2 regions of the Agathobacter sp. genome follow, and region 1 is predicted to be linked to the other one. Evidence: a T-box and tRNA genes for the amino acid it is inferred to sense, from the RefSeq annotation. Region 1 holds a T-box; the other holds one or more tRNA genes.
What was found. A T-box is a leader RNA that pairs with one kind of tRNA and senses whether it is charged. The one in region 1 lies ahead of pheS (phenylalanine--tRNA ligase subunit alpha), so its partner is inferred to be a tRNA-Phe.

Region 1 (8,048 bases):
CTTTACCGGTCTGAAGGTGCCAAGACCTACATGTAAAGTCACCTCTGCTATATCCACTCCCTTATCCTTTACCTGCTGTAAAAGCTCCTTTGTGAAATGCAGTCCTGCAGTAGGCGCAGCTGCTGAGCCGTCATACTTTGCATATACTGTCTGGTAGCGGTTCTTGTCCTTTAGCTGATGTGTGATATACGGAGGCAGAGGCATCTGTCCGAGCTTATCAAGTATCTCCTCAAAAATACCCTCATAGCTGAACTGAATCAGCCTGTTTCCATCATCAACCACATCTATTACTTCACCGATTAAAAGTCCGTCACCGAATATAATTTTCGTGCCCGGCTTTGCCTTTTTACCCGGCTTTACAAGAGTCTCCCATACGTCGTTTTGTCTGCGCTTTAGAAGAAGTATCTCTATCTTTGCCATAGTGCCTTCCTTCACGCCAAACAGACGTGCAGGAATAACCTTTGTATTGTTGAGCACAAGGCAGTCGCCCGGTCTTAAATATTTAACAATCTCCTTGAACACATGGTGGCTGACTTCTCCTGTATTCTTGTCAAGCACCATGAGCCTTGAGCTGGAGCGGTCCTCCAGAGGATCCTGCGCTATAAGCTCCTCCGGAAGATCATAATCAAAATCTTTTACGTCCATAATTTCCTATTCCTAAAACTATACCAATATCTAGCCACGAAGCGTGATACCTGCAGTCTCTTTAAGATGAGCAAGTATATCCTTTACAAAGCCCTCGACCTTCTTAGCCTTAAGTTCCTCATCCTTTGGTGTAAATACTACACTGTACGCCATGCTCTTCTTATTCGGAGGAAGCTGTACGCCCTCGTAAACATCAAACAGTGTAACATCTGAGACATAATCACAGGCTTCCATGATACCGTTCTCAATCTGCTCACAGGTGATATCCTTGTCCACGACAAAGGCAAAATCTCTCTTCTCATCATCAAATTTTGAGATTGGAGTAAATACTCTGTCCTTTCCATACCACTTTGAAAGTACTCTAAGGTCAAGCTCCATCACATATGCCGGCACTCTCATGTCAAGCTCATCGCATATCTCATATCTTACCTGACCGAGATATCCGACCTTTTGACCGTCACAGAATACCTCTGCGGTCTGATATGGATGAAGGAATGGCTTTTGAGCCGGCTTATATGTAAACTTCACATCAAGTGCATCTGCTACAGTCTCAGCCAGTCCCTTTATAGTAAAGAATGACTCATCCTCACCGAATACACCTGCGCAAAGAGTCTCTCTCTCATCAGGATACTCTGTAAGCGGAAGCTCCTTTGCGATAAAGATATTTCCAAGCTCAAAGATTCTTCCCTCCAAAATACCCTTCTTCTGGTTTCTTGCTATGGCATAAAGCATCTCAGAAGCAAGTGTTGTTCTCATAAGCGAGAGGTCAACATTGATTGGATTTATAAGCTTGATTGCATGTCTTTCCGGTGCATCCTCCGGGAACCTGAGCAGATCAAGATCAGCAGGTGAGAAGAATGAGTAGTGTATTCCTTCATATGCTCCTGCTGCACAGAGCACCTCCTTTAGCTTGCGCTCTGTCTGCTGTCTAAGGTTGAGTCCTCCGAGTGTAACCTGTGCTGTAGGCATGAATGCAGGAATGACATGGTCATAGCCATACATACGGATAACCTCCTCTGCCACATCCGGATAATCCTCCATATCCTCACGGTATGCAGGAATCATGAGTGTCAGCTCATCACCGTTTACAACCGGTGCAAAGCCTAAATTTGTGAGTATTCTCACGATATCCTCTGTAGGAACCTCTATTCCAAGCACGCCGTTTACCTTTGCAATAGAAACCTTCATCTCTTTTGGCTCAAGTGAATTTCCTGTAGTCATCTCAACGTGTGTTGAAGAAACCTTACCACAGCCAAGCTCCTCCATCAAATGAAGTGCTCTCTTCATAGCCATGGCTGTTGTGTACTCGTTTACTCCCTTTGAGTAAAGTGCACTCGAATCAGATGACTGTCCCAACGCACGTGAGCTCTTTCTGATATTATCTCTTGCAAATTTTGCAGACTCAAACATCACCTCTGTGGTACCGTCGTTAATCTCAGAATTTAAGCCGCCCATGATACCGGCGAGTGCAACCGGCTTCTTTCCGTCACAGATAACGAGATTATTGCTGTTTAACTCAAATTCCTTCTCATCAAGTGTGACAATTTTCTCTCCATCGTTTGCACGTCTTACTACAATCTCATCTCCCTCAAGGTATGAGTAATCAAAAGCATGCATTGGCTGTCCAAGCTCTTTTAAAATAAAGTTAGTGATATCTACCACATTTGAGATAGAACCAATTCCTACAAGTGCAAGACGTTTTCTCATCCATGCAGGTGACTCGGAGATTTTTACATCATGTACATAGTGAGCTGTGTAGCGTGGGCAGATATCCTGTGCAAGAACAGATACCTTGAAGTTTTCCTTCTTCACATCATCTGCAGTATAGTCAAGTGCAGGCTCCTTAAGCTCTTTTCCCAAAACCGCAGCAACCTCTCTTGCCATGCCGTATATACTCTGGCAGTCAGGTCTGTTTGCAGTGATTGCAATATCAAAAATCCAGTCATCAAGACCGAGGATAGGCTTTACATCTGCTCCAACCTTAGCATCCTCAGGCAAAACCAAAAGTCCGTTATATCCTGCGCCCGGATAGAGGTCTTCATTTAAGCCAAGCTCTACCCCTGAGCATAACATTCCATATGAATCATATCCACGCAGCTTGCCCTGCTTTATCTCCATCACGCCCTCTATTGTAACGTGATCCTTTGCTGTGGCATATACTGTTGCACCGATAAGTGCGAGAGGGAATTTGCCGCCGGCTTTTACATTGTCTGCACCGCAGCAGATCTGGAATGTGCCATGTTCTCCTGCATTTACCTGACACAGGCTTAGGTGTGTCTCAGGAATCGGCTCACATTTTTCTACAAGGCCGACTACTACGTTTGAGATATCCTTTCCCACCTCATATGATTCCTCAACCTCGAAACCGCATGAGAATAATTTTTCCTCTAACTCCTTTGGTGTTACATCTATATCTACATAATCCTTTAACCAGCTAAGTGGTGTTAACATAATTTTTGCCTCCTGTTATATATTCAAGAAATGAATCTAGTTGTCATCAATCTGGTCTAATACCCTAAGGTCTGACTCGAATAAAAGCTTGATGTTGTTGATTCCGTATTTGAGCATTGCAATACGCTCAAGACCGATACCGAATGCAAAGCCGCTGTACTCATTTGTGTCTATACCGCAGCCCTCAAGCACCTTTTTATTTACAACGCCTGCACCAAGCACCTCAATCCAGCCTGTGCCCTTGCACAAAGAACATCCCTTGCCGTGGCACTGGAAGCAGCTTACATCAACCTCTACAGATGGCTCTGTAAATGGGAAGTATGAAGGACGAAGACGTGTTGTGACATTCTTTCCGAACATCTTCTTTACAAGCTGGTCAAGCATACCCTTTAAATCGCAGAGTGTGATGCCCTTATCTACCACAAGTCCCTCCATCTGTGTGAACATAGGAGAATGTGTTGCATCATCATCCGAACGGAAAACCTTACCCGGTGAAACAACCTTGATAGGCGGCTTCTTTGCTTCCATAACATGAATCTGTCCTGCTGAGGTCTGTGTACGAAGTAAGAACTCAGGTGATAAGTAGAATGTATCCTGCATATCACGCGCCGGATGATCCTTTGGAGTATTTAAGGCTGTAAAATTATAGTAATCATTCTCGATTTCTGTTCCCTCGTAAACCTCAAAGCCCATAGATGTGAAAATCTCTGAGAGCTGGTCCTTTACCTGTGTTACCGGGTGAAGATTACCCTTTTTGCTTCTCTTTGCAGGCATAGTGACATCTATTTTCTCGCTCTCATACTTGCGCTTAAGTGCCTCTGCCTCAAATTTCTTAACCTTCTCATCAAGAAGCTTCTCAACTGCCTCACGTGTCTCATTGACCCACTGGCCTACCTTTGGTCTCTCATCAGGAGCAACATCCTTCATGCCCTTTAAGACTGCTGTGAGCTCACCCTTCTTTCCAAGAATTGCAGCACGCACATCATTTAATTTTTCAAGGCCGTCAGCCTTATCAATTTCAGCAAGTGCTTTTTCTCTGATCTGTTGAATTTTGTCTCTCATCGAATTTCACCTCATAATATTTTTCTTAATTTGCATAAACTCGTAACTCCAAGCCTGAATTCGCCGTTTATGCGATAAAAAACGCCCCTGCATGGCTGTTAAACCGTGCAGGGACGAAAATTCCGCGATACCACCCTGATTTCCATTGAAGAAGTATCCAATGGACTCTCATTGATATGTGTAACGTACATAAAACGTCATGAACTACTGTTGCTTCATCCATGCAGCTTCAGTGTGAACTTCAATCAATAGCCTTTTTGTAAGACTGCTTTCAGCCGGTGACAATCTCTCTCTGGTCAAAGTACTATAATCTACTATGCACCTTCATTGCTTTTATTATATATATATAGCTGCGACATATATATCGCAAACGCTTATGTCTTAATAACACATAAGACATTTTAGCACAATCTCTATATTTTGCAAGTAAAAATTTCTCTATTTTATTATATTTTGATTTATATTTTATTTCTAAGACCCTTAGGATAATGGTTTTTAACCTGTGCACCATTCACCTTGCCCCAGCCGGCCGGATATCCGTCTACACATACAAGCGCCCAGCCCTTTTTGCATTCTGCCGCCTGCTCATCAGACAACATGACTGACTGACCGTTGAAAAAGCCGGTAGTCTGCGGATCATCACAGGTAAGCTTTACTACATTTTGGGCATCACTTTGCTTAAGCGCAAGTGCAAGCGAATGTGACGGCTCAAAGCGCTGTTTTTTGAACTCTCCTACATGAAGCCCTGCACGCTGTACCTTAAGCCCCTTGATATCCACCTCCATATCCGGCAGCCTGTAAAGCTGTTCCCCAAACATGACAAGCCTTGAGTTTTTTATCCAGGCTGCCATATCCTCTGATACGGTCTCATCAAGAAACTCTGAGAGAAGCTTCATATTTTCTTTTGTGAGAGCCGGCTTCGTTTCATTTTTCCTGTTCTTATTATTTTTGTTCTTTTTGGTTTTCCTGTCAGTTTTAAGGCCTGTGTCCTCTACTTTATTACAGCTCTCCTCGCATACCTCATAATCCGCATCAAACTCATTAACACTGCCTCTTCTCACAAGCTTTGCCACAAAATGACCCTCTCCATCCACCTTATGCGGCCAGAAGCGTTCCATCTCTTCAAGTGTAAAATCAGGATGTCTCTCCAAAAAATACTCAATAACGTTCTCATTTTCCTCCTGCGAGAATGTGCAGGTACTGTAGACTATCGTTCCACCGGCTTTAAGCATAGTCGCTGCATTGTCAAGTATCTCCTTCTGGCGTGCGGCACATATCTCCACATTTTGTGGACTCCACTCATTTACAGCCTCAGGAAGCTTTCTGAACATTCCCTCTCCTGAGCATGGTGCATCCACCTGTATGGCATTAAAAAAGCTTGGAAAATGTGAAGCAAGCACAAAGCTGTCCTCATTTGTCACAATCGCATTTTTGATTCCCATACGCTCTATATTCTGCGACAAAATCCGGCTTCTTTGTGTGTTAATCTCATTTGACACCAAAAGCCCGCTGTCTCCTAAATATGTGGCAAGCTGTGTACTCTTGCCACCCGGAGCCGCACACAGATCAAGCACTCTCATGCCCGGCTTTGGGGCTAAAAGAGCAGCCGCCGACATGGCGCTTGGCTCCTGTATGTAATAAAGCCCCATCTCGTGATACGGATGCTTCCCGGGGCGTTTTTCCTCGTCATAATAATAAGCATCATTCGCCCACGTAACTTTTTTGTCCATCGGTATGCAAAGCTTATCCATTATTCCGGCGATTTCTTCTTCAACGCTTTTATTTTTTCCGACTTTAAGTGTATTAAAGCGAAGCGCCTGAAAACGGTTATTGTCATAGCTGTATAAGAACTCCTCCCACTCATTGCCAAGAAAGGCCTTCATCTTTTTCTCAAACTCTATCGGTAAATTCATTGTCAAATCCTCTTGTTCTCTAAATGTATCCTGCTACCACACACATACTCATGTGTCTAAGTACTTCGATATTACCACATTTCTACTATCCATGCTATCAATTTTTTAAACTGCTTATATCCACAACTGTCACATCCTTGTAATAATATCCGATTATATCCTTATAGCTGTTTCCTGCCTTTGCCAGCCTGTCTGCACCATATTGGCTGAAGCCTATTCCATGACCAAAGCCTCCTCCGGACAGCGTATAGTGACCATTTGCACCGGCACTCACACTAAAGCAGGCGCTTGGTATCATCGACATATTCTCCCTCACAGAGCCGTCGTTTAATGTAACCTTTTTCTGATAATGCCCCAGTGCTTTTCTTATATCATTCTCTGCCGTAAATGTCTGTGATTTGTTTCCATAGCTTATAGTAAGTGAAAGTACATATCCTGCGTCAGAGGTTTTATCCGCACAAATGCCTGTAGCCGCACCATATTGAGGATCATTGTATGCCGATAATTCAAGCTCCGAGGTCCATCTGTAGTATGGCGAATTGTCATCCACCGACTCCACCTTGTGTATGAAATCCGGTGTACTCGAAGACCAGACCTCCATATCCTCGGTTTTTCCGGCAGATGTGGAAAAATAATAGCATGTTATCAAGCTTCCTCCACATGATACAACCTGCCCTGCCGTAGCCTTTACTGCCTCATCGGTTGACTGCTTTGCATCTGAAGCGTTATAGACCTGAAAAGCCGTGGTATTGTCTATATTGGCTCCGTAGAGCGCATACTGTGTATTTTTCATCTGTGAATACACAAAGGTTCTCGCACAAACAGCCTGTGCCTTAAGCGCCTCCGCATCAAATGTGGACGGCATCTCCGACGGCAGCACATAGCGCACATATGTCTCCACATCGACTGTATTCACCGCCACAATGCCTGCAGCTGTCCCGATAAACTCAAACGAGCCCGGATAGCTCTTACCGTTTATGCTGACATAATTGTCTGCTGAGCTCACCTTTATCTTACCTTTCTGTACATTTGCCATATATGCACCCACATCATCAATAGCACTGCTGCCGCAGTCGGCATCATCCACATAAAGGTTAGACGCTGCACCTGCCGCAATTGTGGGAAACGCATCCTTTCCGTCGTTTTTTATAAGCAACCTTATGTATGTAAGGTCTGGTGCCTGTCTTCTGACAATGGCACATATCCTGCCCGAATCAAGTATGTAGGAAAGTGTTTCACTGCCTATTATCAGGTCAGAAACTGATATTTCCCTAGGCGTATCTCCTGTCTCATCATACACGGGCAGCTCATCTGACTGCATCGGAATATCGTCCTGTCCCGCAATCTGCATTGTGCCGTTTCCGTACGACAGCATCACACCTGATATATCATCCGGCTTTATCTGTATCTTTTTTACCTTAGAGCCACTGATTTCAATATCACAGACACCGGTAAAGCTCTCCTCCATGGTTCCCTTTGCCCTGTAAAGCTCTCCATCACAAATGAAAATCAGCCTTCCATCGTCATTTGAAACAATATATGCATTCTCATACACCATATCCTTTGTCACAGCCTTTGCCTGCTTTGCAAGCGTCCCTTTTTCCTTTTGTGCCATGACAATTGCAAAAACAATAACCACACATACCATGGTTATCGCAAGCATTATCCAGACCATCTGATTCGGCTTTTGCCGTCTTCGTCTCCTATTTGCCAAATTTCTGTTCTCCTTAACACCAAAATAGTGGTTACTTACCGCTCAAAAAATGGGAGCTGCAAAAACAGCTCCCTTTATCATCTGTACTTAAGAATCCTTTGTGCTTTAAAAATCATTTGTATCTCATGAATCTTTTGTGCGTCCGGAGTTCTTTTGTACATTATTATTCTTTTGTAAGAACCCAAAATGCCGGTCCTGTAATTTAGACTCCTAGCGCTCTTGCTAGGTGGGTAACCGCAGTCTGCCTTCTGCCTTCCGCTGCA
Region 2 (8,048 bases), on a different contig from region 1:
CGGCGGTTCAATCACAGGCGCAATAAACCGCACGCATCAGGGCTACCTGATCGCAAGTCTTCGCTCTCCTGTGCAAAGATACGTCTGCTTCTCAAAGACAAACGAAAAAATAGTCACGGGAAATCACACCTACGACCTCTCAAGCGACCAGTTCAAGGGGGGATGCCACACAGACGGTATCCAATATATAAGCGATTTCACATACGACGGGACCATATGCTTTACATATGAAGCCGGTGATATTACCATTAAAAAACACATCGCACTGGCACAGGGAAGAAACCTCGCTGCCGTGGCATACGATATTTGTAACAGGGGAGAGGCAGCTAAGCTTTTGATCACGCCTCTTATGAACTTCCGTGAGCACTCTGAAAGCTCCACCGTTGATTCATTAAAATTTGAGGTTCAAAAGCAGGAGCACGGCTTTAGTCTCATCCCAAAAGCACAGGATGACCACTGTATCCGCATTGCTTTTTCAAGCGGAGAGCTTATTGAAAGAAACGACAAATATATCTGCGACCTTGAGGCTCAGACCGAGGTGGACAATGAAGTTCCCGGTCTTGACTGTGCATTTTGCCCATATGACGTGAGTGTGGATATCCCTGCCTCTGCTTCAATGCATTTTTCTGTATTGTGTGATATCGTACCACTTGAAGCTAATAATGACAACGCAGGCTCAGACATTGAAAGTGCTTTTGAAATTGTGCGTGCACAGCTTGACTACACTGATGAGCTGATTAAAAGAAGCGGCTTCACTGATGACTTTGCCATAAAGCTCGCTGTGGCTGCCAACCAGTTTATCGCATACAGACAGTCAACAGGCTATGACACTGTGCTCGCCGGGCTTCCTTGGTTCACCGACTGGGGCCGCGACACTATGATTTCATACACCGGTCTGACTCTTTGCACCGGCCGTTTTGAAAAGGCTCATGATATACTCCTGACCTTTGCCAAATACTGTAAGGACGGACTCATCCCAAATATGTTTCCTGACAGCGGACTTAAGCCTCTTTACAACACTGTAGATGCATCACTGTGGTATTTTTATGCTGTCTACAAATATCTGGAATATGTGGACACCCCTGACGCCTATGAGTTTATAAAGAAGGATATTTATCCTTGCTTAAAGGATATCATTTCCACTTATAAAAAAGGTACTGATTTTTCCATATATATGGACACCGACGGGCTTATTCATGCCGGAAGCGGACTCGACCAGGTCACATGGATGGATGTGCGTGTGGGCGACTGGGTTGCCACACCACGCCACGGCAAGCCTGTCGAGATAAATGCACTTTGGTACAACGCACTGTGCACCATGGATATGCTGCAGGCTAAGTTTGGCGATAATGATGACAGCTACAGACAGCTCGCTTCACTCGTAAAGGACTCCTTCAACAAGCACTTCTGGAATGAAAACACCGGCTGTCTGTATGATGTGGTCGACGAGGATGACGATACAATCCGTCCAAACCAGATTTATGCAGTAAGCCTGCCTTTTACCATGCTTGACAAGAAGCGTGAAAAAGCAATTGTGGATACGGTAATGGATAAGCTCTATGTGGGCTGCGGACTGCGTTCACTTGATCCGGACCATAAGGATTACCATCCGATCTACATCGGCTCTCTCTCAAAGCGCGACCATGCCTATCATCAGGGAACAGCCTGGGGCTTTTTGCTCGGCGGCTTCATCAGTGCCTATGTAAAGGTAAACGGCCGCACGAAGGCGACCGCTTTATGCGCCGACAAGCTGCTTGACCCTGTAAGGGAGCATCTGCTTAACAACTGTATCGGCTCAATATGCGAGATATTTGACGGCGATGCCCCTCACAACGGCCGTGGCTGCTATGCGCAGGCGTGGAGCGTAGGTGAAGTGCTGCGCTGCTACTGCGAGGATGTACTTCCTATGCTCCCACAAGCTCACTCATAAGCTCGTGAACCGTGGTCATTTGGTTTATGCGGCCCACATTGGCTCCACAGAATACCAGACCATTTTGCATATCTCCCTTAACCGCTGCAATCAGTGCCTTTGTAATACAGTAAGGCACTGTTGCAGGATTACATTTCTCAAGACAATTATAGCACCTTGTGATAGGTTGCTTTTCCTTTTCCAATCCCCTGATAAACTCATTTCTGACAGCACGCCCCGGCATTCCGACCGGGCTTTTTATAATCTGCACATCAGACTCCTTTGCATCCAGATAAGCCTGCTTGTAGGCATCAGATGCGTCACACTCCTTTGTCGCCACAAAACGGCTCGCAACCTGCACTCCGTCTGCTCCAAGCTCCATGCAGTGCATGACATCCTCGTGTGTAAACACTCCGCCCGCTACAATCACCGGAATGTGCTTTTCAAACTTCTCCTCATAGGTCTTTGTACAGCTTATAATCTCCTTAATCTCACTGTCATAATCCATATGCTCCATATCCGCAAGCTGTTCATTGGAAAAGCCCAGATGTCCGCCGGCCTTTGGTCCCTCAATAACAATAAAGTCTGCTGTGCGGTTGTATCTGTGTGCCCACATTTTAAGTATCAGATTCGCAGCTCTCTTTGAAGAGACAATCGGAGCAATCCTTGTATGTGACTTTTCATCGACAAGCTCAGGCAGTTCCATCGGAAGTCCTGCACCGCTTATAATAACATCAGCCCCTGCTTCAACTGCAGCCCGAACATGCTCCTTGTAATGCTTTAAAGCCACCATGATATTGACACCGACCAATCCATGTCCACAGGCAAACTCCTTCGCCCTCTTAATGTGCTTCTTGATAGCAATCAGATTAGCCTTCGCCTGATCCTTTTCAAACTCCGGCTCCTCAAACCCAATCTGCGCGGTGGAAATCACGCCTACTCCACCCTCCTTGGCAACAGCTCCTGCCAGTCCGCTAAGACTCACTCCAACTCCCATACCGCCTTGTATAATAGGAAGCTTTGCAACCATATCTCCGATTCTCAGTTCTTTCAACATAATATGTACCTCCGAATTCCGGTATAAATTTCCGGTCTTTCTGTTTGATATTCAAATTATTTGACAATCAAACATATACACATAGTAACCCTTTACGGTATTCGTGTCAAGGTAAAATTATATCATTTTCTATTTTATATAGTTTTTAATACTATGTTTCTTGTTTATTGTAACCGTTCAGAACCATCCCACTCACATTCGCTAAACCGGCTACTGTTCACACCTAACAGCGTGACCGGCAACGATTACAGCCCATTTAAAATACTCGTGATTTCTCGAAATTTTATATTGACATACACGTACAAATCGTGTAGAATAACTTTTGTTGTGAGGCAAGCCCAGTTAGCTCAGTTGGTAGAGCAACGGACTGAAAATCCGTGTGTCTCTGGTTCGATTCCGGAACTGGGCATTATACAACAAATTAAATATTCCTATGCGGGTGTAGTTCAATGGTAGAACACCAGCCTTCCAAGCTGGATACGTGGGTTCGATTCCCATCACCCGCTTTTTTGTTACCCTTTTTTATCCACTATGTATTTCATGATGCACCTATACTGTCACACAGCTGCTTTTTCACATACCTACACACAAAATAAAAGCCGATACACCGTGTTTCCACGAAATGTATCGGCTTTTATTATGCGCTTGATAAAATATGTATTCCCTAATAATGTCAGACTAGAATAAATCTACACGACCTGAAAACTTATCATTTATAACATAGTATGCAGAATACTCCTCAGGCTTGATGTAGATGTTTAGCTTTCTGATGAAGCCAGCCTTGTGTCCTTCAGCAACAAACTGAGCCTTAACACGCTCCTCAACAGCTGCTGTATCAACCTCGCTGTTCTGGTACTGAACGATAATTTCAGGCTTTACAGGCTCTTTCTTTGCAGGCTTTGCCTCTTTAACAGTCTTAGCTGTCTTTGCAGCCTTTGCTGTTGTCTTCTTAACAGTTTCCTTTACATCTGCCTTAACCTCAGCAGCTTTCTCAGCAACCTTCTCAGTTGTCTTCTCTACTGCCTTCTCAACCTTCTCGGTTGTCTTCTCTACAGCTTTTTCTACCTCAGCTTTTACATCGGCCTTTACATCAGCCTTAGGCTCTGAAACCGGCTGTGCCATTGTTTCCTCTTTTTTCACCTCTACCGGCTTTACTGCTGGCTTAGCTGTCTTTGAGTTATTATTCTTTTTACGCATACTATTTTCCTCCTCATGCTCATTATTCACATACTAAAAAATTTTCAATTGCAACTAAAGCTTCCTGCTCATCATCACCCTTTGTAACAATGTCAACAGTCATTCCATCTGATGGATTAAAAGCCATAATGCCCATGATGCTCTTTGCATTGATTTTGCGATTGTCACTCTCCAATGTAATCTCGCTGTCGAACTTGCATGCCACTTGAACAAGCTCTGCGATTGGATTGTCATGACCTTCACATACTTTTGTAACGACAATACTCTTCTTACTCATACGTTCTCCTTAAACAAAAAGTATTAAACCTATTTCATACTTAATTAATATATCCCAATTATAGTTGCTTTTCAATCCTTAGGAAAATTTCTGTTAAACTTTACCTAAGGAGCTTGCATTTAATGTCACAAAATCGGCATTATTACAACATTATTCTGCTTATTTTGTCATGTATGTGATAAAATGCAATCCACCATTATAAAACATCCGGTCAGCATCCTCATAGCTCATAGATGTTGTTGTGCCATTATCCGGATTATAAATATATAAAGCTCCATTTGAAGAGTATCCTGTCACAAGCACTGCTGACGTATTTCCCGTCATCGCAAATACCGGATTGCCCTGGCTGATATAAAAGATAATATCCTCAGAGGACACTCCCTGTAAATCCAGGATTTCCTTGTCCGGCAGATTATTTTTGAGTACATCAACAGCACTGCTGCCTGCTCCAATCAGCTCAGACACACTTACCGTAACATCATTGTATATAAGCATTGCGCTTACCGACTTCACGACACTGTCGGCATCCTTATCCGTTTCATTGCATGTAATATTTGAAAATGCATTTACCGCATTTTTTCTGGCCCTCATCCATACATACCGCTGGCTTGAATCAATTACCACGCCCATGCTGTCATTTGCCTGTTTTATGGCATCCGAGATGTTATCAGATGCAAAAATCACATCACCCTTTGCATAGACATAAAAATGAACTGTACTGTCATCAAACTTTAAATCAACATTAGTATCATGTGAATTGATAGTCATCTGTGCTGTCAGCTGCTTCAGCTTATCCGGCTTTTTACCATCTGTTATATTAATAGCGCTAACCGCCAGCTTTGTATCGGACTGGCTCGTATCAAGAGCTATCTTCTGTTTTGAATCAGCCTCCCTGTTCATAATGGTATCCTGCCCGATTTCTGCATACACACCATTGTTTTGTGCAATCAGATCTATCGTCACCGTATATCCATCCACAGAAATTTTCTCGACATAGCCGCCCGAAGGAGTATATGTCTTAAGCTCCGACTGGTCAGATGTATCAAGAATAGTCAGACCATTCATCGGAAATGTTGTGTTTCCGGCCGCATCAGAGACCACGTCAGCAGCATTCGCCTGTCCATATATAAAATCCTCGCCTATGAAACCAAGCGGACGCAGATACTGGTCATCGCCCTTTTTGACCTCAAAGGTCTTGCCGCTCTTTAAATCCATTACTTTTACGGTATTGGATGAATACTGATTTGCAGAATCCACCCATGCAAAGTATCTGTTGCTCTCCGATGCGCAGTAAGAGCCTGTTGATAAGCCCTCAACAACCTTCTTTACAGACATCGAGCCTAAATTAATCCTATAGAGACTGTCATCCATCATGAGATAGAATTCATCCTTCTCATTGAGGTAAAGCATCTTGCCCATCTCTGCCTTCAGCACCTCATATGATGTCTTAGAAGGAATAAACGCTTCCTCATCTATAGTATGTGCCAGACCATCATAATGGTACACGCCGGTTCCCACCTCTCCCTCGTGGGTGCCTCTGTTCATATATCCATATACCACAAAATCAATACTGCCAGCTTCGTCTACACTGACAATCTTTATATCGTGATGATTCCAGTTCTCGCGCTCATCAATACCCTCAGCATCCCTGAAGCTGAATACCTTGATTATCATTCCGTTGTTTATATCATAGGAGTATAAATCTCCCTCCTGGACAAAGCATATCACACTGCCTGCTTCATTGGCCCTGTACTCTGCTTCGCTGCTTCTGATACCAAGCATCACGCTGCCCGAATCCGAAATAAAGCTGTTTTCACTGTTAAAAATCTGATTTGCCGTCCTCTCATAGTTGAGCACGTACATACGGCTTTCCGTCTGGCGCAGCCTGAAATATTCCCTTACATTGTAATATTCAGTCTCACCCTTGCCGTCCACACAGCTCATCACATAGTCTATTGTAACCACATCATAAGAATCGTTTATTTCCTTAAGGGCTATGACAGGATTCGTATACTGTGCAGCTGCCATTGAGCCCCAGGTAATCTGGCTCACCGTAGATGTCAGATCCACATGTGCAAGCGTATTTCTGTCTCCCGTTGTTGTCTCCATATATGTTGTAAAGAAGGCTTTGTCATCCTTTATAAACGTCTCATCATGAAACTTCTTTGCAAACTCGACAACCTTTGCAGCTACCTTTCCATCAGTCTGCATAATCCTGCTGTAATAATATATATTATCCTGACCGCTTGTGATGGTAAACACCAAAAGATACTCAGTATTTTCATCCATCACATTCGGCATGCTTATGTCCGCCTGAATGGTATTATCCTTATTAGAAAAAGAAGATACCTCATCATCGGCCACCAGCCTCTTGCCATCCATGCTTCTGATCCTGTATGATATCCCGTCAACAGCCATGCCATATGTGGAAATGGATAATGAGAGCTTCCTGTCATCCGAAATCGGAATAACACAATCGCGCATCTTTGTCGGATCCATCTCAGTAGTATATCCATGGAGCGTGTTTATCTTTATTTTATCCAGATTAAATGACATAACCGGCAGCGTTGCATCCGCCTGCTTCGTGGTCATATCCTTATTTCCTTTGTTTGTAGTTATGCAAAATGTAATTAATGCTGCAATAAATACTACTATAAGTACTATCGGCTTTATCACTTTCTTACTCATAAAATCATATCCTTATATCTACCAGAATCTTTGGTACCTTCTGTATCTGCATCTGCGTCTGCAGAGCTCACAGTTAAAAAGTATGCCTGCTATTGTACAGATAAAGCACCTGCTGCTTTGCTCCGAGATAAATCTGCCTGCAATCCTGTCAGCCTCATCGAAAAGACGCTGCCTGTCAGGCACCTCATCATAGATAAAGCTGCCCTCATACTCCAGCTCATCCATGCGCTGCTCTACCGCGGACTGTATCATTGCCGTGTCAAGCGGATACATATCCTTTATCATCCCCAGGTCCTTTGCAAATGCATCCTCATTTTTATAGTAATCCATGAATGGAAATGTTTTATAAAAAGGCAACATCAAAAAACCTCTTTTTAATCATTATATGCTATATCAGCTATTAGTTGCATGCTATAACAAACAATGCTGCAATAAAAATGCATGCACCCAGGAATTTCTTTCCCGATACCTTTTCCTTAAGTACCACACTCGAGCATATCATCATCACAATAATCGTCAGATTAAAAATATACCCCGCATAGCTGCCGGACAGTGAAACTGCCCTGCCATAAAAATCATATGCTAACGGATATGCAATACCTGCAAGAATCAGGCAAATACCATCAACAAATGACATAGATCTGATTTTCTTCATGCCACCGGTTGCAACAGTAAATATAATAAGTACCAGCGCGCCTATAAAAACACACCAGAATGCAATAACGCCCTTATCCAGCTGTATCCCGCCAAGTGACACAAGAATATGCGCTGCCGACGCACAAGCTGCAGCAAGAAGTGCAAACAAAATGCCTGTCCCATCCAGATTTAAAATAACCGTTCCAACAATCATGAGTGCAATCGCTATATAATCAAAAGTGTCAGGGATGTTATGAAACAGAAAAAATCCCGCTGCAAGTGTG

Region 2: it encodes a tRNA-Phe, which carries the amino acid that the T-box ahead of pheS (phenylalanine--tRNA ligase subunit alpha) is inferred to sense. The anticodon was not compared.

The regions. Positions count from the first base shown of each region.
Region 1 is NZ_CDRTEH010000002.1:32,120-40,167, reverse strand. It holds gene queA (tRNA preQ1(34) S-adenosylmethionine ribosyltransferase-isomerase QueA) at 1-645, opposite strand, end outside; gene pheT (phenylalanine--tRNA ligase subunit beta) at 676-3,096, opposite strand; gene pheS (phenylalanine--tRNA ligase subunit alpha) at 3,133-4,158, opposite strand; T-box leader at 4,265-4,495, opposite strand; gene ACW6PM_RS02305 (RsmB/NOP family class I SAM-dependent RNA methyltransferase) at 4,617-6,071, opposite strand; gene ACW6PM_RS02300 (SpoIID/LytB domain-containing protein) at 6,169-7,785, opposite strand; RNA gene ssrS (6S RNA) at 7,960-8,048, opposite strand, start outside.
Region 2 is NZ_CDRTEH010000006.1:79,185-87,232, forward strand. It holds gene ACW6PM_RS07635 (amylo-alpha-1,6-glucosidase) at 1-1,930, shown strand, start outside; gene ACW6PM_RS07640 (NAD(P)H-dependent flavin oxidoreductase) at 1,905-2,966, opposite strand; tRNA gene ACW6PM_RS07645 (tRNA-Phe) at 3,303-3,375, shown strand; tRNA gene ACW6PM_RS07650 (tRNA-Gly) at 3,402-3,472, shown strand; gene ACW6PM_RS07655 (DUF6465 family protein) at 3,645-4,163, opposite strand; gene ACW6PM_RS07660 (HPr family phosphocarrier protein) at 4,186-4,440, opposite strand; gene ACW6PM_RS07665 (hypothetical protein) at 4,600-7,128, opposite strand; gene ACW6PM_RS07670 (hypothetical protein) at 7,147-7,488, opposite strand; gene ACW6PM_RS07675 (EamA family transporter) at 7,529-8,048, opposite strand, start outside.